Regions from separate parts of the Nocardia spongicola genome, predicted to be linked through region 1. Evidence: predicted binding sites of a transcription regulator. Region 1 holds the regulator's gene; each other region holds the start of a gene.
The links. The regulator LexA, encoded in region 1, represses DNA repair genes until DNA is damaged. The targets are predictions, from matches to a motif close to CGAACANNTGTTCG.
Positions count from the first base shown of each region.

Region 2: ruvC (crossover junction endodeoxyribonuclease RuvC) is a predicted target of LexA. The motif match lies at 2,558-2,571, and genes of this name have one in related genera.
Region 3: cofD (2-phospho-L-lactate transferase) is a predicted target of LexA. The motif match lies at 2,708-2,721, and genes of this name have one in related genera.

Region 1 is NZ_JBJZOO010000001.1:1,135,139-1,141,829, forward strand. It holds gene hrpA (ATP-dependent RNA helicase HrpA) at 1-886, shown strand, start outside; gene nrdR (transcriptional regulator NrdR) at 888-1,358, opposite strand; gene ACL02S_RS04895 (hypothetical protein) at 1,567-2,820, opposite strand; gene ACL02S_RS04900 (hypothetical protein) at 2,957-3,505, opposite strand; gene lexA (transcriptional repressor LexA) at 3,811-4,539, shown strand; gene ACL02S_RS04910 (DUF6390 family protein) at 4,551-5,279, opposite strand; gene hypE (hydrogenase expression/formation protein HypE) at 5,279-6,355, opposite strand; gene hypD (hydrogenase formation protein HypD) at 6,348-6,691, opposite strand, start outside.
Region 2 is NZ_JBJZOO010000001.1:1,015,200-1,021,890, reverse strand. It holds gene pdxT (pyridoxal 5'-phosphate synthase glutaminase subunit PdxT) at 1-407, shown strand, start outside; gene ACL02S_RS04410 (YebC/PmpR family DNA-binding transcriptional regulator) at 516-1,268, shown strand; gene ACL02S_RS04405 (DUF5988 family protein) at 1,510-1,716, opposite strand; gene ACL02S_RS04400 (O-acetyl-ADP-ribose deacetylase) at 1,963-2,478, shown strand; gene ruvC (crossover junction endodeoxyribonuclease RuvC) at 2,593-3,162, shown strand; gene ruvA (Holliday junction branch migration protein RuvA) at 3,159-3,764, shown strand; gene ruvB (Holliday junction branch migration DNA helicase RuvB) at 3,771-4,853, shown strand; gene ACL02S_RS04380 (TetR/AcrR family transcriptional regulator) at 4,991-5,656, opposite strand; gene ACL02S_RS04375 (flavin-containing monooxygenase) at 5,693-6,691, shown strand, end outside.
Region 3 is NZ_JBJZOO010000003.1:251,118-257,808, reverse strand. It holds gene ACL02S_RS09035 (NUDIX hydrolase) at 1-127, opposite strand, end outside; gene ACL02S_RS09030 (coenzyme F420-0:L-glutamate ligase) at 156-1,502, opposite strand; gene cofD (2-phospho-L-lactate transferase) at 1,499-2,497, opposite strand; gene ACL02S_RS09020 (WhiB family transcriptional regulator) at 3,019-3,252, shown strand; gene ACL02S_RS09015 (metallopeptidase family protein) at 3,379-3,858, shown strand; gene ACL02S_RS09010 (DUF3499 domain-containing protein) at 3,935-4,321, shown strand; gene ACL02S_RS09005 (phosphomannomutase/phosphoglucomutase) at 4,374-5,750, shown strand; gene ACL02S_RS09000 (tobH protein) at 5,869-6,691, shown strand, end outside.

The DNA.
Region 1 (6,691 bases):
CAAGGCTGCCGCCGGGGTGGAACGCCCGCCTGCCACTGTGTGGACCACCGAATCACTCGGCACCGTCGCGCCGACGGTGCGCCGGACAGTGGCCGGGCAGACCGTTACCGGATATCCCGCGCTGGTCGCCGAGGGCGAAGGGGTGGCGGTCCGGGTGCTCAGCTCCCCCGCCGAGCAGGCCACCGCGATGCGTTCTGGCACCAGAGCGCTGTTGCTACACGCCTTGCCGGTATCGGCCCGTGCCGTCACCGCAGGCCTGTCGCCCGCGGATCGGCTTGCACTGAGCCAGAATCCTTATGGTTCCTTGGAGGCACTACTGGACGATTGCCGCGCGGCTGCCGCTGACGAACTCCTCGCCGCCGCGGGTGGTCCGGTGCGTGACCCGGCGGAGTTCGACGCGCTCCTCGCCCGGATCCGCCCTGATTTCACCGCCACCGTCACCAGTGTTCTTCGTTCGGTGGTTCCGGTTCTCGCTACCGCCAACCAGGTTTCGGCCACACTGGCACAGGTCCGCGAGCGCGATATCGCCGAGGATGTGCGTGATCAACTCGACAACCTGGTGTTCCGTGGTTTCATCTCCGAATGGGGTGCTATCAGGTTGCGCGAGCTGCCCCGCTATCTGCGGGCGGCGCTGCTGCGCCTACAGGCATTGCCCGGCTCGGCAGCGCGCGATCGTCAGGGGATGACCGAACTCGACCGGGCACTGGCCTCCTACAACCGCCTGGTCGATTCGCTACCGGAGCACCGAAGGCACACCCGAGCGATCACCGATATCTGGTGGATGCTCGAGGAACTGCGCATCAGTCTGTTCGCACAACAGGTCGGCACGTCCTTCCCCGTATCGGCCAAGCGGATCGAGAAGGCGATCGCGGGAGTGCGGCGCTGAGTCAGTCGGCGGCCGACAACGCCTCGGCACGCGCCTGACGCATCTGTTGGATCTCCTGTTCGAAATCCTCGGCGGAGGTGAACGACCGATAAACCGAGGCGAACCGCAGGTAAGCCACCTCGTCCAGATCACGCAGCGGCCCGAGGATGGCCAGGCCCACCTCATGGCTCGGCACCTCAGGAGCACCTGTGGCACGCACGGTGTCTTCCACCTGCTGTGCCAGCAGGTTCAGCGCGTCATCGTCGACTTCCCGGCCTTGGCACGCTCGTCGCACGCCACGAATGACCTTCTCGCGACTGAACGGCTCGGTAACCCCGCTCCGCTTGACCACGGACAGGATCGCGGTTTCCACCGTGGTGAACCGTCGCCCACACTGCGGGCACGCGCGACGACGGCGAATGGCCGCGCCTTCGTCGGCCTCGCGTGAGTCCACGACCCGGGAGTCCGGGTGTCGGCAGTACGGGCAATGCATCCGAAAAATCCTTCGTCGATGCGCGTACTCGCGTCCGGACCTCCCACCGATCGCGGTGATCGGTCCGGCGAGCACATGTATCGAGGTCTATACCCTGGCACTGGACATTCCGTGTAGGACACGCGGAATATCCGCATAACACTTCGAGGATACCCGTCCGAGTACCCGGATTATCTCACTCACCCCGGCTACCGTCCGGCAGACGGGGTCATCCGACAATCTGCCACTGCGCGGTCAGATCTGCGAGCAGGTCCGGTAGCCGTGCGGCGAGGCGGCCACGGGCGAGCATGCTCTGGAACGACTCGCCGAGCACTGCGCTCGCCAGGACCGGATCGGTCACCATGTCGATGTGGCGCGGCACCAGATCGGCGGTGATGTAATCCCATCGGTCGACGCGATCGGCCCAGTTGAAGGCGGGCAGCGGGGTACGAAGGAGCAGACTGTGCCCCGCGACCTCGGCACGCACCACCGTAGGCGCGAATACACCGGGTGCGCGGACGCCGGGGACCGCGGGTTTGCCTGCGACAGTGCTGACATAGGTGAGAACCCGGCCGATGGGTGCGCGGCCTGCCGCGGTCTCGTCCCATTGGTCCGCGATAACGCGGTTCTGCTCCCGATCGGTCATCCGGATCAGGGCATCGATATAGCCGTCCTCAGTACCCGCGGCGAGGGAGTGCCAACCGGTGCGCAGATCGTCGTCGAGCACCCCCGCCTCGTACATCTCCTCGATCCCCGGCATACCGAGCGCGAGGTACGCCTCGTGCATCGGAACCAGATCGGTGAAGATGTGCTTCTGCATGATCATCAACCGGTGCTGGTACCAAGCGATATCCTCAGCACTCAGGCGCGCACCCTCGGTAGCCAGTAGCCGGATGTCCTCCGGTAGGGCGCGCACCGGATCCGGCGGGGTCGCACGGATCACATCGGCCACCGCGTTACCGAGCCGATGGATACCAGGTACGTCCAGCACCGCGCCCACATCGTCCATATCGAAGAATCCGGAGGCGAACGATCCGCCCGCGATCCCGGCCAGGCCTGCCCAGTAGAACCCCGGATGCTCAGTGGTCAACCGCAGATAATTGACGTACACCTGAACGAAGGTGCGTTCATTGGCCTGTGCGCCGCGGCCCGGATCCCATGCGGCCAAGTCGATATCAGCGTTGCGGGTGGCGACCACCAACCAGTACTGCTGCAGCAGTGTCGCGTATCGGCGCGGCGCAACGCCTGCGGCCCGCGCCTGCCGCACTGCCTGCGCGAGAGCCGATTCCTCCAGCGGTAGCAGCGGATTGAGGCCGCCCGCACCGGTCCCGTCCCCGTTGACCTCGGGCAGATCGAGATAGGCCAGGTACGTGGGTTGTGCTTGCGCGGCAGGCAAGGTGCCCGATCCGAATACCAGACACAGCGACAGTACGGCGGCTCGGACGAAGATGCCGGCCGAGCGGCCGGTGGCGAAGCAGGTCATATGCTGCCGATCCTCGACATCGTGATGGCGGCCATCGTTCGGACGATGACTCCCAGGTCGTATCGCCGGTACCGTAACAACAGGTTGCTATGCGGCGCTTGGCAATTCCGGCCGAATTCGATATCCACACCGCCGGTCAGCCCACCCGCACAGCCCCAGCCCCTCCGGTGCCGTCAACCACCGTTGGGGTGGATCCGCCGGGAGCGCTACCCCAATCCCCCGCCCGCATATGTGCCACCACGATCAGTCCCACTACCACCAAGGCAGTGAGTAACGCGGCGATGGCGAGCGCGGCGAAACCGATCTGCGCGCGCTCGACACGACGCATCGGATCCACCACGCAGGCACGCCGGGCGACGAAAGTCTTCGCATCACTGTCGTATACCGCGAATCCACTACCCGGACGCATATCGCGCGGTCGCCGATCGACAACAGATCGATGCGCGGAGACCACTGTCCGCGAACGAACCCCGGCACGCGGTATCCACTGATCGGTATCACCTCTTGACGCCTCCTCCCCCGGATACCGGCCCGCGACACGAGGAGCGAACTCCGCGCGCACCGTGCCTGCCGATGGGATGATGTCACCGGTCGGTGGGGTACCGCTGCCGGTCGGCAGAGTGGTATCGCCGGTCGGCACGGTGATACCACCGATCGGGGTGATGTTGCTGATCGCAGTGCTCATCGGACAAACCTCCGTGGTAGGCGCTCCGTTACCGTTCGAGCCGATGCCGTTCGAGCCGATGCCGTTCGTTCGAACTCGCATCCAGCCGATGTTCGATCACATAGATGTTCGATCATATGTTCGAAAAACTGGTGTTCGATTTCTACCACGCCCGGCCGACGAAGTCAGTAGAAACGCCCGACATACGTCGAACAGATGTTTGATACATCGACCCGGCCGGACTAGATTCGAAGAACCCGGACACGAAGGTCATGGGACACGCGCCGGGCACGGATCGGCCGGATACAGCAGGAGAGGCGGTTGTGGTGAGGCACACGGGCGATACCAGCGACGAGACCGGCGACGGCGTCGACTCGGCGGGTACCGGAGCGGAACTCACCGTACGCCAGCGCAAAGTACTGGAGGTGATCCGCACGTCGGTCAGCGAGCGCGGTTATCCCCCGAGCATCCGCGAGATCGGTGATGCCGTGGGACTCACCTCCACCTCCTCGGTCGCCCATCAGCTGCGCGCCCTGGAGCGCAAGGGCTATCTGCGGCGTGATCCGAACCGGCCACGCGCGGTGGATGTCCGAGGCTTGGACGAGGTGGTGCGTTCGGTGACCAACCTGCCGGTCGTCACGGCTGCTCGCGCCGAGGACACCGGCGAGGCCGAACAGCCGATACCCGCGTTCGTCCCGGTCCTCGGACGGATCGCCGCCGGTGGCCCGATCCTGGCCGAACAGGCCGTCGAAGACGTCTTCCCGCTGCCGCGCGAACTGGTCGGTGACGGTTCACTGTTCCTGCTGAAAGTCGTCGGCCAGTCCATGGTCGACGCCGCGATCTGCGATGGCGACTGGGTAGTCGTGCGGCAACAGAACGTCGCCGACAACGGCGATATCGTCGCGGCGATGATCGAAGGCGAGGCCACGGTGAAGACCTTCAAACGCACCGGCAAGGACATCTGGTTGCTGCCGCACAATCCGGTCTTCGAGCCGATCCCCGGCAACGACGCCCAGATCCTCGGCAAAGTCGTCACGGTCATCCGCAAGATCTGACGACGCCTGCCTCATCCACGTATGGCGAGCCGCCGGTTGGTGACCTCCAACTGGCGCATCGTCCCCGCTTCCAGCGCATCCACCTGGAGATCGTCCAAGCGACCGCACAGCCGCCCCCAGTGCACCGCGACCCGCTCCCCCGGCGCCACATCGGGCACCGCGGCGTAGCCGGCCACCCGGATCGGCACGGACCGTACCGTTTCCGCGGACAGCGACAGCCGCCTGCCATCCCAGTCGAGCCCACTGCACCGCAGCGTGATCTCGGTATCGGCGCGCTCGAGCACTGTCCCCCAGGTGATCCGGCAGCTGTCGAGCACCCGCACGGGGTGTCCGCTGCCGCACCGAAGCAGCCGGGACCACGGGTACACGCCGAAGACATGGAAGCAATGGTTGGCCGCGGCCTCCGCGGCCAACCGCGGGGTCAGATGCGTCCAGTACCCGCCTGCGAGCGGACCGAGCAGCGCCAGCAGCGCGGCGGTGAACTCACCGGGGTCCAGGTCCGCGCCGACCCCGCCGCCCAACCAATAGGACTCGACGAGGCTGCGGTCCAACGGATCGGCGATGCCGGTGAGCGCGGCCATTACGCGCAGATAGGGCCATGCTCCGGTGAACCGGCGTGCCACCGCCCGCACCTGCTCATCCGATCCGCCCCGCAATACGGCCGCATCGGCTGGGCCGCAGTAGCCGAGCTGATTGGGAGCATAGGCATACCGCGCGAACATCTCCGCCCCACTAGACATCAGCAGATCCGCGGTAGTTGTTCCCCCGCGGGCAGGTCGACCACCCGCGTTCCGCCGAGAGCCGTGCGGGCCACCACCATTCCGGGATGCTCACCGACACACCGGCCGATGGCCGCGGCCTGACCGCCGAGCGGATGTTCCCGCATCGCCGCGAGCACCCGCTCGGCGTCCTCTGCAGCGACGAACGCCAACAACTTGCCCTCATTGGCCACATACAACGGATCCAGCCCGAGCAGTCCACACGCGTCGCGCACCGCGGCGGGCACCGGAAGGCACCGCTCGTCCAGCATCACGCCGACCTTCGCGGCGCGCGCGATCTCGTTGAGCGATGCCGCGACACCGCCACGGGTGGGATCGCGCAGTACGTGCACATCGGCGCCGGTGTCGAGCATGGTGGCGACCAATCCGTGCAGCGGCGCGGTATCGCTGAGTACGGTGGTGCCGAATTCCAGTCCTTCGCGGCAGCTGAGCACCGCGATACCGTGTACGCCGATATCACCACTGATCAACACGACATCACCAGGGGTCGCACGCTGCGGCCGGATATCGACCTCGGGGGCGACCACACCGATTCCAGCGGTATTGAGGTAGATCCCGTCGCCGTGCCCGGCATCGACCACCTTGGTATCGCCGGTGACCAGCTGGACCTCCGCGGCCAGCGCAGCCGTGCCGAGCGCTCGAGCGATATGCGCGATATCGGCCAGCGCGGTGCCTTCCTCCAGGATGAAAGCAGTCGACAACACCATCGGCCGCGCCCCGGACATGGCCAGATCGTTCACCGTGCCGTTGACCGCGAGCTCACCGATCGTGCCACCGGGAAAGACGGTCGGCTGTACCACGAACGAATCCGTGGAGAACGCCAGCCGCGCACCACCTAAGGTGACCACCGCCGCATCGCCGAGGTCGGTATGCGCGGCCTGGCCGAACGCGGGCAGGAACAGATGCTCGATCAGCTCACCGGACATCGCACCGCCACCACCGTGCCCCATCACGATATTCGGCGCGTTCCGCAGCGGCATCGGGCAGACCCAGCCCGCCATATCGATCGGCACCGGGACGGTATCCTCCTCAGGCATGCGCCACCTCCGCCGGCAGGTCGAGGCGCCGGTACAAGTAGTAGGCGGCGCATGCGCCTTCGGCGGAAACCATGGTGGCGCCAAGAGGATTACGCGGCGTGCACTGTTTGCCGAATGCCGCGCACTCATAAGGTTTGATCAACCCCTGTAACACTTCACCGGAGCGGCAGATCGTCGATTCGGCGGTCCGCATATCGCCCACCGCGAACCGGTGCTCAGCGTCGAAATCGCGGTAGCGCCGCGCCAGCCGCCAGCCGCTGCGCGGGATGACGCCGATCCCTCGCCAGGCCCGGTCGGTGACCTCGAAGACATCCCGCAGCATGGCTTTCGCCGTTG
Region 2 (6,691 bases), 120 kb from region 1:
CACTGCGCGCTCGGCTGCGGGAGGGGATGCCCGCCTTCGGTTCGTGCGCGGGCATGATTCTGCTCGCTTCGGAAGTGCTCGATACCCGGCCGGACGCCGAGCATCTGTCCGGTATCGATATGACGGTGCGCCGCAATGCGTTCGGTCGCCAGGTCGATTCGTTCGAGACTGATCTTTCCTTCGCGGGCTTGACTGATGGACCGGTCCGCGCGGTGTTCATCCGCGCGCCATGGGTCGAGCGGGCAGGTCCGGATGTCGAGGTGCTCGCCACCGTCGCGGATGGCCCCGCCGCAGGCCGGATCGTGGCGGTACGGCAAGGTAATGTCCTCGCGACCTCGTTCCATCCCGAGGTGACCGGTGATCTGCGGGTGCACCGGCTGTTCGTGGACCTGGTCCTGGCGGCCTAGCCGGGGCCGCTACGGAAGAGGTGTCCGAGTAGGCTGAAGAAGTTGTCCGTCCGGCGGTGCTGGTAACGGACACCACCAGACGTGCCATCGACCTGAAGGAAGTAGGGAATGAGCGGCCACTCCAAATGGGCCACCACCAAGCACAAGAAGGCCGCGATCGACGCCAAGCGCGGCAAGCTGTTCGCGAAGTTGATCAAGAACATCGAGGTGGCGGCCCGGACCGGTGGCGGTGACCCGGATGGCAACCCGACGCTGTACGACGCCATCCAGAAGGCGAAGAAGTCGTCGGTACCCAACGACAATATCGAGCGCGCCCGTAAACGCGGTGGTGGCGAGGAGGCGGGCGGCGCCGACTGGCAGACCATCATGTACGAGGGCTATGGGCCCAATGGTGTCGCGGTGCTGGTCGAGTGCCTCACCGATAATCGCAACCGTGCCGCGGGCGAGGTGCGGGTCGCGATGACGCGCAACGGCGGCAATATGGCCGACCCCGGTTCGGTGGCCTATCTGTTCCACCGCAAGGGCATCGTCACCTTGGAGAAGAACGGTCTGTCCGAGGACGATGTATTGCTCGCGGTGCTCGACGCAGGTGCGGAAGAGGTCAACGACCTCGGCGAGTCGTTCGAGGTCATCAGTGAGCCCAGCGACCTGGTCGCCGTGCGCACCGCGTTGCAGAGCGCCGGGCTGGACTACGATTCCGCGGAGTCCGGGTTCCAACCCTCGGTATCGGTGGCGGTCGACGTCGATGGCGCTCGTAAGGTGATCAAACTGGTCGACGCCCTCGAAGACAGCGACGACGTGCAGAACGTCTACACCAACGTCGATATCTCCGACGAAGTACTCGCGCAACTCGACGACTAGGGCGTATCCGGTAGTTCGCGGTGAGCGGGCCGGGTCCCGTGGTCATCGCGAACCCGGATCTCGCAACGGCGGGCCGGATCTCGGGCACCCGTACCGTCGCTCGGCAGACACGGCCGGAACCAGGGCCGCGCTACCGCCGGGTCGAAGCCGAGCGCGCTGCCTATCGGTACCGGGACCGAGGGGTTATGTGCTCGGATACGGCTGTGGCGACGCTGCCGCCTACCGGAGCGGAGGGTTCGGTCTACTCCGCGATCTTGGTGCGGTCGCACCATTCGTAGACACGTAACCGACCTTCCTTGGTGTCCCGCTCCCGCTGCGTGAGCAGGAAGTGTTCATACCCGTCCCGGAACGGGACCTTCAACTCGCCTTCCGGTGCGGTGATCGGCACGATACGGGTGGGCAGATCGTGCGGACCGCCTTCGAGAACAGCTTTGGCAATAGTGCTCATTCTCAGATGGTAGAAGTGGGAGCCACCGGCCCGTGGCGGATTCGGAATGCGATGGATTCCGATTAGCTAATAGTTTGCTTTGCATTGCACATTATGGCCCCGAACAGGTCTTTGGTTTAGTTGCCATCTTGCCCTATATCTCGTATGCAATGTCTCGTACGCATCTCTATGTCTCGTCTGTTCTCTGCCGTCTTCCTTACCGGCAGGGTGTGGTGGTGTGGTCGGGGATCGAGGCAAGATACAGCTATGGCCGAACTGGTGATCATGCGTGGCGATATCACAGAACAAGAGGTCGACGCAGTGGTCAACGCGGCGAACTCGTCGCTGTCAGGGGGTGGGGGAGTCGACGGGGCGATCCATCGCCGCGGTGGCCCGGAGATCCTGGCGGAGTGTCGTCGGTTGCGAGTGTCGCGGTACAGTGCGGGGTTGCCTGCCGGTGCCGCGGTCGCTACTACGGCGGGATTTCTTCCCGCCCGCTGGGTTATCCACACAGTCGGCCCCGTGTGGTCGGTCACCGAGGATCGTTCGGCGCTCCTGGCCTCCTGTTATCGAGAATCCCTGCGTGTGGCGGATGAACTGGGTGCGCGGTCGGTGGCGTTCCCGGCTATCTCCACCGGTGCTTTCGGCTGGCCTGTACGTGATGGCGCCCGGATCGCCGTCGAGGCGGTCCGGGCGAGTGCTACGGCGGTGTCGGAAGTCCGTTTCGTTCTCTTCGACGATCCGGCGTACGCGGCGTTCGCCGGTCGGCTCTCCGGTGACTGACGGCACCGCGTCACGGCTGTCCCGCCGCGCGGCGAACTGTGTCGCACACGGGCATCGCGTCCGGTCTCCGCTAGACTCTCGAACAGTTGTTCGTGTCTGTGAGAGGGGCTGTCGTTGCGGGTGATGGGTGTCGATCCCGGGCTCACCCGATGTGGTCTCAGCATCGTCGAAGGTGGTCTAGGGCGTAAGGTCGCGGCCGTGGAGGTCGGCGTGGTTCGCACTCCTGGAGATATGGATCTGGCGCAGCGCTTGCTCGTTGTCGCCGAGGCCGCGGAACGCTGGATGGACACCTACGAACCGGGGGCGGTCGCCATCGAACGTGTCTTCGCTCAGCACAATGTCCGTACCGCTATGGGCACCGCGCAGGCGGGTGGGGTGATCGCACTCGCCGCGGCGCGGCGGAAGATCCCCGTGGCGTTCCATACTCCGAGCGAGGTGAAAGCGGCGGTCACGGGCAATGGCACCGCGGACAAGGGGCAGGTGACCGCCATGGTCACCCGGATTCTCGGCCTGTCCGCCGCGCCGAAACCAGCGGATGCGGCGGATGCGCTCGCGCTGGCCATCTGCCATTGCTGGCGGGCGCCGTTGCTGGAACGGATGGCCGCGGCGGAAGCCAAGGCAGCCGCGGCGCGGCGCCGTTACCAGGAACGACTGGCCGAGGAACGGAAGGCGGTGCGTAGGTGATCGCGTCGGTACGCGGTGAGGTGCTCGAGATCGCTCTCGACCACGCGGTGATCGAGGCGGCCGGTGTCGGCTACCGGCTCAACGCCACCCCGTCCACGCTGGCCGGGCTCACCCGTGGTGCGGAAACCAGGCTCTATACCGCGATGATCGTCCGCGAGGATTCGATGACGCTCTACGGTTTCGCCGATACCGAGGCCCGCGATCTGTTCGGTTTGTTGCAAACCGTTTCCGGCGTCGGACCTCGCCTCGCCATGGCTGTGCTCGCCGTACTGGAGCCCGAAGCACTGCGAAAAGCGCTCGCCGAGAGCAATATCGCCGCCCTGACCAGGGTGCCCGGTGTCGGCAAGCGCGGTGCCGAGCGGATGGTGGTCGAGCTACGCGACAAGGTGGACCTCGTTCCGGTGCTGTCCGGTGCGCCAGGATCGGTGCCTATCGCGGTGCGCACGCCGGTGCGCGATCAGGTTGTCGAGGCACTCATCGGGCTCGGTTTCGTCGCCAAACAGGCGGAGCAGGCGGTCGATACGGTACTGGCCGATCAACCGGCCGCCGATACCTCCACTGCGTTGCGTACCGCGCTCGGTCTGCTCGGCAAGAACCGTTAGGACGCTATGGATCATCAAGAGGAAACCGCCGAATCGCCGGTCAGTGCCAGGTACCTGAAGTCGGATGGCGAGATCGAGGCGAGCTTGCGCCCGAAATCGTTGGACGACTTCATCGGCCAGCCCAGAGTCCGGGAACAGCTGGCACTGGTGTTGCGTGGAGCCAAACAGCGCGGCGGCACCCCGGATCATGTCCTGCTGTCCGGTCCGCCCGGGCTCGGTAAGACCAGTATGGCGATGATCATCGCCGCGGAGCTCGGCACCGCGTTGCGGATCACCTCCGGTCCCGCGCTGGAACGTGCGGGCGATCTCGCGGCGATGCTCAGCAACTTGGTCGAGGGCGATGTGTTGTTCATCGACGAGATCCACCGGATGGCCCGTCCCGCCGAAGAGATGCTCTACTTGGCGATGGAGGACTTCCGCGTCGACGTGGTGGTCGGCAAAGGGCCTGGCGCGACGTCGATTCCGCTGGATATCGCGCCATTCACCCTGGTCGGTGCCACTACCCGCTCCGGAGCGTTGACCGGTCCGCTGCGCGATCGTTTCGGTTTCACCGGACATATGGACTTCTACGAGCCCGAGGAGTTACTGCGTATTCTGCAGCGCTCGGCACAGCTGCTCGGCCTCGGTATCGAGGAGGACGCGGCGGCCGAGATCGCAGGCCGTTCCCGCGGCACGCCGCGCATCGCCAACCGCCTGTTGCGCCGCGTGCGTGACTACGCGGAAGTCCGAGCCGACGGCCGGATCACCCGGTCCATAGCGCAGGCCGCGCTCGAGGTCTATGACGTGGACGCGCTCGGTCTGGACCGGCTCGACCGGGCGGTCCTCGGCGCACTGGTGCGTAGTTTCGGTGGTGGCCCGGTCGGGGTATCCACCTTGGCGGTGGCAGTCGGTGAGGAGGCTGCCACGGTCGAGGAGGTGTGTGAGCCGTTTCTGGTGCGCGCGGGCATGATCGCGCGCACTCCGCGCGGTCGGGTGGCCACCGCCGCCGCCTGGACGCATATCGGCCTCGTCCCTCCCGCTGATCTGGCCTTCGGCTCCATCGAAGTTCGCGGTCGTGAGCTGCATCCTACTCTCGACTTCTTCGAATGACGCCGGGCCGTGCGCACTCGTACGGTCGTATTCGTTGTGCCGGACACGGCGTCGCCGGTGCGGGCGATGACACCGTTGGTGGTGTCCGTGTGCGGGGCCTACTGGTGCATCAGTGCTCACCGGATCGCTCAGCAGTTCTATGTTTTGCGGACACCATCGATGAGCAGGTGGCGGATCGCCTGGTTCAGCCCGGCGACATCGGCCGGGGCCGGTGTGCGCAGCGCGTACACGATGCCGCCGAGCAGCATGCCGGTCACCGCGCGCGCGGTGTTCACGGTGTCCAGGTCGGTCCGTAGATAGCCGAGTTCGACGCCGTGCTCGAGATATCCCGCGGTCAACGCGTCGGCGGTGTCGAGTAGCCGGTAGAGCCGCTGCGTGAGTTCATCGTCGATACCGGTGGCGTGGAACAGCAGCAGTTGGGCGACTCGGCGATCGGCGAGCAGGATCTCGGTGAGGGCCGTCCCGATGCGATCGATCTGGGCACGGTATTCGACCAAGGTGGTCGCGGCATCCGGGGCGTTCTCGGTGCCGAGTGCCGCGATGATACGTGCGGCCAGATTGTCGATGACGTGGTCGATGATATCGCGCTTATTGGTGAAGTAGCGGTAGAAGGTGCCGTGCCCGATGCCGAGTCTGCCCGCGATATCGGCGATAGCGGTGTCGTGGTAGCCCTTTTCGGCGAAACAGGTGAACGCCGTGTCGATGATCTCCTGACGCAGCTCCGCTTTACGTTGTTCGGCACGAGTGGATAGCTTCGACACCTCGCCGATGATACAGTAATCACATTCGGAATGACGTGTCATTCCGTGCTGTATAGCTCGGTTAGCAGGAGGTTCGGCGTGGCACCTCAGTACGACGCGATAGTGGTCGGTGCGGGATTCGGTGGCATGGGGGCAGGCATTCAGCTCGACCGGCTCGGATTGAGCAACTACGTGATCCTCGAACGCGAGGACGATCTCGGCGGTACCTGGCATGTCAATCGCTACCCCGGCCTTGCGGTCGATATCGCTTCGGTCACCTACTCGTATTCCTTCGAGCCGAACCCGCACTGGTCGCGGCTGTTCGCGCCAGGTGCGGAGCTGAAGAAGTACGCGGAGCATGTGGCCGATAAGTACGAACTGCGCCGCCGGATGCGTTTCGGTACCGTCGTCGATGGGGCGCGCTGGGACGACGAACTCGGGCACTGGGAGGTTTCGATCGCGGGTGGGGAAACTGTCACCGGACGCTATCTGCTCACCGCGACGGGATTTCTGTCCCAGCCCTATACTCCGCCCTTCCCCGGTATCGATACCTTCGCAGGCGAGATCATCCACACCGCCGCGTGGAAAGACGATGCCGACCTCACCGGACGTGCCGCTGCGATCATCGGCACCGGCGCCACCGCCGTGCAGCTGATTCCGGAGGTGGCCGAGAAAGCACGCTCGCTCACTGTTTTCCAGCGCACGCCGATCTGGGTGGCGCCGAAGATCGACACCGAGATCCCGGTGCCGGTGCGCAGAATGTTCGAGCGCGTCCCGCTCACCCAGCAGGTCGCACGGCTGGTCAACACCAGTTTGCTCGAGGCGCTGATGGTGGTGGGTGTACTGCATTTCAAGCAGGTAAGGCTGATGAACAAGGGGGTGAGCGTACTGGCCAAGGCGCATCTGCGGGCCGCGGTGCGCGATCCGGAGACACGCAGGAAGCTCACCCCGGATTACGATTTCGGGTGTAAGCGGCCCACCTTCTCCAATCGCTACTTCCCGACATTCAACCGGCCACATGTGCGGCTGGAGACGAATTCGATCGACCACATCGAGCCGGACGGGATCGTCACCGCCGACGGTCACAAGACCGAGATC
Region 3 (6,691 bases), on a different contig from region 1:
AACACCCGCCTGGTGCCGAGCCGAGGAATGCCAGCATGGCTTCGCGTAATGATCGATCCGCATCGGTGTCCGGACGCCAGGTTTCGAGCAAGCTCGTCGCCGAGGCATGCAACGATGCCGCACTCACCGGCCACCTCCCCCCACCCCGAATGCCCTCATAGTTCGATCAGCCCGGAACCGGCGTCCGGCGCGGGCCGCGGGGCCGGCTCTTCCAGCGGATGCCCGATCGCGATAGCACCCAAGGGATTCCAGTCGCCTGCCAAACCGAGGATGTCGCGGGTGAGTTCCGGTGCGAAAATGGTCGACCCGATCCAGCAGCTGCCGAGCCCTTCTGTGGCCAGAGCGACGAGCAAACCCTGCACAGCCGCGCCGACCGCGACAGTGAACATGGTGCGCTCGCAGGCCCGCCGACGCTCATCCGGATAATCGTGCGCGCCGTCCGGCACACAAAACGGGATGATCACTTCGGGAGCATCGAAAAGGATGCGGCCACGGGATACCCGGCGCTCTATCCGCTCCGGCGTAAGCCCGTCGGCGGCGAGATCGGCACGCCACTGCTGCGCCATTTCCGCCAACAGCCTGTCCCGCAGGCCGGGCGCACGGAGCCAGACGAACCGCACCGGCCGGGTGTGATGCGGTGCGGGCGCGGTCAACGCGACGGACACCGCGGCCCGGATACGCGCCGGATCCACCGGTTCATCGGCGAACTGCCGGATCGAGCGACGCAACAGGACCGCCTCGCGCCGCCCTTGTTCGATGGCCTCCGCGGTACCGAGCCAGAACAGGTCCTCGGCACCGCGGCGCAGCAGATCAGTGGCGGTGGACCCGTCGTCGTCGATCGACAGTCCACGCACCACCGCGACCGGCACGCCACTGAGCTTGCCCTTCACCAGGTCCGCGGCGGCAGCCAGTTCGTCGGCCACAGCGACCTGGGTTACCTGTAGCTCATTGCCCTGACCGTCGACCGCGCCCGCGTAATCGTGCAATACCCGCAACCCCGCCGCACCGACGGCCGCGTCGGTCTGTCCATGGCGCCATGCGCGGCCCATGGTGTCGGTGATGACCACCGCGACCGTCACCCCCAACCGTTCTGCCAGCGCGGCACGCAGCGCTTCGGCACTGGCGTCCGGGTCGGCAGGCAGCAGAACCAATTCCCCCTGCTCGACATTCGAACCGTCGACCCCGGAAGCCGCCTGCACGATGCCGAGCTTGTTCTCGGTGATCAAGGTACGGCCCTTACGTGCGAGCACCCGCACCGCCTCCTGGTCGACGAGCCCGCGCCGCGCGATATCGCGTTCCTCCGGATCCAGCGGCGCGGACACGATACGCCCTTCGACCTTCGCGACGATCTTGCTGGTGACCACGAGCACGTCACCATCGGCCAGCCAGGGGGCACACCGCGCGATATGTTCGGCGAGATCCGCACCGGGCCGGAATTCCGGAAGTCCGGTGATGGGCAGGATACGCAATTCCCGCGCCGCGTGGTCGCTCGGTATGGTCACAGCTCGACTCCAGCGAGATCCAGTGCCTGACGCACCATTTCGGCGGTGGTCGGCGGGTCGGTCATCAATAGGGGCACACTGCGCACCTCGACACCTGGCACCTGGGCGGTATCGGTGCTGTGGATCAGCCAGCCGTCCAGAATGCCGGTCGCCGAGCGGGCGCCATAGTATCGGCCGATCGCCTCGGCCGTGGTCTCCACCCCGAGTACCGACAAGCACTCATCGGCCATGCCACGCAGTGGCTTTCCATCGATGACACCGGATACGCCGATCACCTTGGCCGCGGTGGTGCGCAGAGCGCCGCGAATACCGGGCACCGCGAGGATGGCGCCGATGCTCACGACAGGGTTCGAGGGCGCGAGCAAGACCACATCGGCGGATTCTATGATCTCTATCACATTTGGCGCTGGTTTCGCTTCATCAGCACCAATTGTGACGAATCCATGGGTATCGATGTTCGCACGGTACCGAACCCACCACTCCTCGAAATGGATCGCGCGCCGTTCGCCAGGGTTGTCCGGATCCGAGACAATGACGTGGGTTTCACACCGATCGTCAGTTGCCGGGATCAGTTTCACACCGGGTTGCCACCGATTACACAGCGCCTCGGTGACCGCGGACAGCCGGTACCCGGCGCGTAACATTTCGGTCCGAACCAGATGCGTGGCGATATCGCGGTCCCCCAAGCCGAACCAGTCCGGCTGAGCGCGATACTTCGCGAGTTCTTCCTTGACGTGCCAGGTCTCACCGGCCCGACCCCAGCCCCGCTCGACATCGATACCGCCACCCAAGGTATACATGCAGGTGTCGAGGTCAGGACAGATCCGAAGACCGTGCATCCAGACGTCGTCACCGACGTTGACGATCGCGGAGACGTCCGCCTCGGGCAGTAGTTCCCTGACGCCACGAAGAAAACGCGCACCACCGACACCACCGACAAGGACGGCGACCCGGGGTCCACGCGCAGTCGTGGTGTCCGCTTGTTGTCCAGTCACATCCACACAGCCTATGCGTTGACACGACAGGTTCGATTCACAGTCAATTTGCCATCCATTTGCTACTACACTGAACAAGATCGGTTCGGAATGCGGCTGCGGATAGTAACGGAATAGCGTCGGCGGCTTGACCATCGACACTTCCGGCGTGTCTAATCACAGTCATGTCATTCCGGGCTCGCGCGGAAGGTCAAGGCGCGAGCAGTTTTTCGAACAGATGTTCGCATCGGATGATGAGTATCGGCGAGATGGCGAGCATCGGGATGACAAGCTCGGAGGCGTCCGCGGGACAACGTCGCGGGGTATGGCCGTCGGCGCACACGTTGGTCCGACGGAAAGAATCATTCTGCGCTAACACACAGTGAGGAGGCGGAGCGATGGCCAACGAGATGGTCTCGCCGACCGATTCCACAGCAGGCGCAGCACGTGGCGTCTGCGCAGACAACGGCCGGAAGGACTTGGAGGGGGGTGACGGAGTCGCGGCCCCTCAGCTCAATCTGGTGGCGGTCGGCTTCGACGAAATGTTCGACTCCATCGAAGAACAATGGCAGGAGCGTGCCCTGTGCGCGCAGACCGATCCGGAGGCGTTCTTCCCGGAGAAGGGCGGCTCGACCCGCGAGGCGAAACGGATCTGCATGGGCTGCGAGGTACGCGACGAATGCCTGGAGTACGCGCTCGCGCACGATGAGCGTTTCGGTATCTGGGGTGGACTCTCCGAACGGGAGCGCCGCAGACTCAAGCGCGGTATCGGCTGACGGACATCCGCGTGCGCTCGGAGTCGCCCTGGCGGGGCGAGCGGCTCCGAGCGCACGCGATATGACTCCGGCGGATCTCCCGACTCGATACCGGCTGATCGAGGGACCTGGCCTAGATTCTGTGTCATGGCACGTTCCCGTAAGCGCCGACCACCGACCGCACGGTCCGTGACCCGTCGCGGCCGTGGGGTACGCGGTCCGATGCTGCCGCCGACCGTGCCGGCGTGGCGGACCCGCGGCCAGAAATTCGACCGACTGGTGCTGGAGGCGTTCGCTCCGTTGGACACCCGCTGGCACGACCGCCTCACCAAACTCGATATCGCCGTCGATGATGTGCCGAAGATTCGTCCGCTGCACCCGGATTCGGTCACCTGGCCGGATGAGGTCGTCGCCGACGGTCCGGTACCGCTGTCTCGGCTCATCCCGGCAGGCGTCGACCGGCACGGCACGGCTACCCGCGCACGGATAGTGCTGTTCCGCAAACCACTCGAACTCCGTGCCGACGATCCGGAAGATCTCCTCGACCTGCTGCGCGAGGTACTGGTCCAACAGGTCGCGACCTACCTCGGCGTCGACCCGGATGTGATCGATCCGGACGCCGGATGAGCGCGGACCGAGATTCTTCGAGCGTGTCTGTCCCCATCGACAGGCCGGGGCGGTTACTCTCATCGGCGTGCTTCCCATGCGTCGTTGCTGCCGACCTGGCTGTAAGAATCCGGCTGTCGCGACGCTCACCTATGTGTACTCGGATTCGACGGCGGTGGTCGGACCACTCGCGACAGTCGCCGAACCACACTCCTGGGATCTCTGCGCGACACACGGCTCACGGATTACCGCGCCGAAGGGCTGGGAGATGGTTCGCCATGAGGGCGGATTCTCCTCCAGCACACCGGATGACGACGATCTGACCGCGCTCGCCGAAGCTGTGCGGGAGGCCGGGCTGCGGCGCAGGCCACCCGAACGCGAGCAGCGCGGCTACCAGGACTACGCGCCCCAACCCCGCACCACCCGTACCGGCCGCACCGGTCGCCGCGGCCATCTGCGCGTTCTTCCGGACCCACCGTCCTGATCGGACCGGGACGGTGTCGGACCGGCCCAGCGCAACCACTAGGGTGTTGGGCATGACAGTCGCTCGCTCCGCCGAGTTCGTAAACGCGGTGATCAAGGCTTACGACGTTCGCGGTGTGGTCGGTGATCAGATCGACGCGGAATTCGTCGAGGATGTCGGTGCGTCCTTCGCCCGGCTGATGCGCGCGGAGGGCGCGGGCCGAATCGTCATCGGACACGATATGCGGGACTCCTCGCCCGGGCTCTCGGCCGCCTTCGCCGACGGCGTGCTCGGTCAGGGGCTCGATGTGGTGCACATCGGCCTCGCCTCGACCGACCAGTTGTATTTCGCCTCCGGGCATCTGGACTGTCCAGGTGCCATGTTCACCGCGAGCCACAACCCGGCCCGCTACAACGGCATCAAGATGTGCCGGGCCAAGGCGCTTCCGGTCGGCCAGGACACCGGCTTGGCCGACATCAAGAACGAATTGATCGCGGGCGTACCCGAGTACCCCGGCGCCCGCGGTACCTCGACAGAACTCGATCTGCTGGCCGACTACGCGGCCTTCCTGCGCAGTCTGGTGGATCTCGGCGATATCCGCCCGCTCACCATCGCCGTGGACGCGGGCAACGGCATGGGTGGCCACACCGTTCCCGCGGTACTCGGCGCACTGCCGCAGGTGACCATCGCGCCACTGTATTTCGAACTGGACGGTAGTTTCCCGAACCACGAGGCCAACCCGCTGGACCCGGCGAACCTGGTGGATCTGCAGAAGCTGGTCCAGGACGCGGGCGCGGATATCGGCCTCGCCTTCGACGGCGACGCCGACCGCTGCTTCGTCGTCGACCAGAACGGCGATCCGGTGTCACCATCGGCGATCACCGCCCTCGTCGCCGAACGGGAACTCGCCGAAGAGCCGGGCGCGGTGATCATCCACAACCTGATCACCTCGCGCGCGGTGCCCGAGCTGGTACACGAACTCGGCGGAACCCCGGTACGTACCAGGGTCGGCCACTCGTTCATCAAACAGGAGATGGCTGCCACCGGGGCCGTCTTCGGCGGCGAGCATTCCGCGCACTACTACTTCCGGGACTTCTGGGGCGCTGATTCCGGTATGCTCGCCGCGCTGCACGTACTGGCCGCGCTCGGCGAGAAGGACCGGACGATATCGGAACTGATGTCGTCGTACACCAACTACGCGGCCTCCGGCGAGATCAACTCCACCGTGTCCGATGCCGACGAGCGGACGCTGGCCGTGATCGAGGCATTCACCGACCGGGCGCATTCGGTGGACCGACTGGACGGGGTGACGGTACAACTGGCCGACAACGCCTGGTTCAACCTGCGTGCGTCGAATACCGAGCCACTGCTCAGGTTGAACGTCGAGGCCCGCTCGGCGGGGGAAGTAGACGCACTCGTGACCGAGATCCTCAACATCGTGCGCTCCTGACTGGAATAGTGGAATCACAGGCCGTGGATTCGCCCCGCTCTCGTACGATGCGGCAACCGAGCTGGACGAACACGGGGGCGGAAAAGATACAGCGCGATGAGGGGAGGTGGGACGCCCGATGATCGCTGGAACACCGGTGCTCGACCTCGACGATGCCGCTTCACTCGAAGCAGCGGATACCGGCGGCGCCCTACGCTCGGCCGCCTCCGGTGGCGCCCAGGTGCGCGCCACCGCGGCGGCTGTCAGTGAGGACACGTTGGCTCATCTGACCGATCTTCGGCCACGCAGCGTGGTGCTGGTCTCCGGTGCCGGACGTGCCACTCGTGCCGCCGGGCTCCTGGTCGCCACCCTCGGTGACCACGCAAGTCTGCCCATCGTCCCGGTCACCGCGCTACCGCCATGGGTCGGCCCGCTGGATGTGGTGCTTGTCTCCGGCGACGACTCGGGTGACCCTCGATTGATCGACGCTGTGGACCGGGCGCTGCGCCGTGGCGCCGAGGTGGTGGTCGCGGCACCGCATGAAGGACCGCTGCGTACTGTCATGGCAGGCCGCGCTGCCCTGCTCGAACCAAGGGTGCAGGTACTCGGGCACAACCGCCTCCTCCGTTTCCTTGCCGCCGGAATCGCGGTATTACGCGCGGTCGACCCCATACGTACCGGCGGTGCGGTTCCCGAGCTCACCGAACTGGCCGACCGCTTGGACGCGGAAGCACTGCGCGACGGTCCACGTAATGAGGTCTTCCACAACCCCGCCAAGACATTGGCCGCGCGCATGCAGCAACGCAGCGTGGTGCTCGCGGGTGACTCGCCCGCCGCTACCGTGCTGGCCGGGCACAGCGCCGAGGTGCTGTGCCAGTCCTCCGGCAAGCTGGCCACCGCGGTGGACCTGGCCGAGGCCATCGCGGCGAAGGACCGGCTGGTAGAAGCGGCCGGCGGCGCCG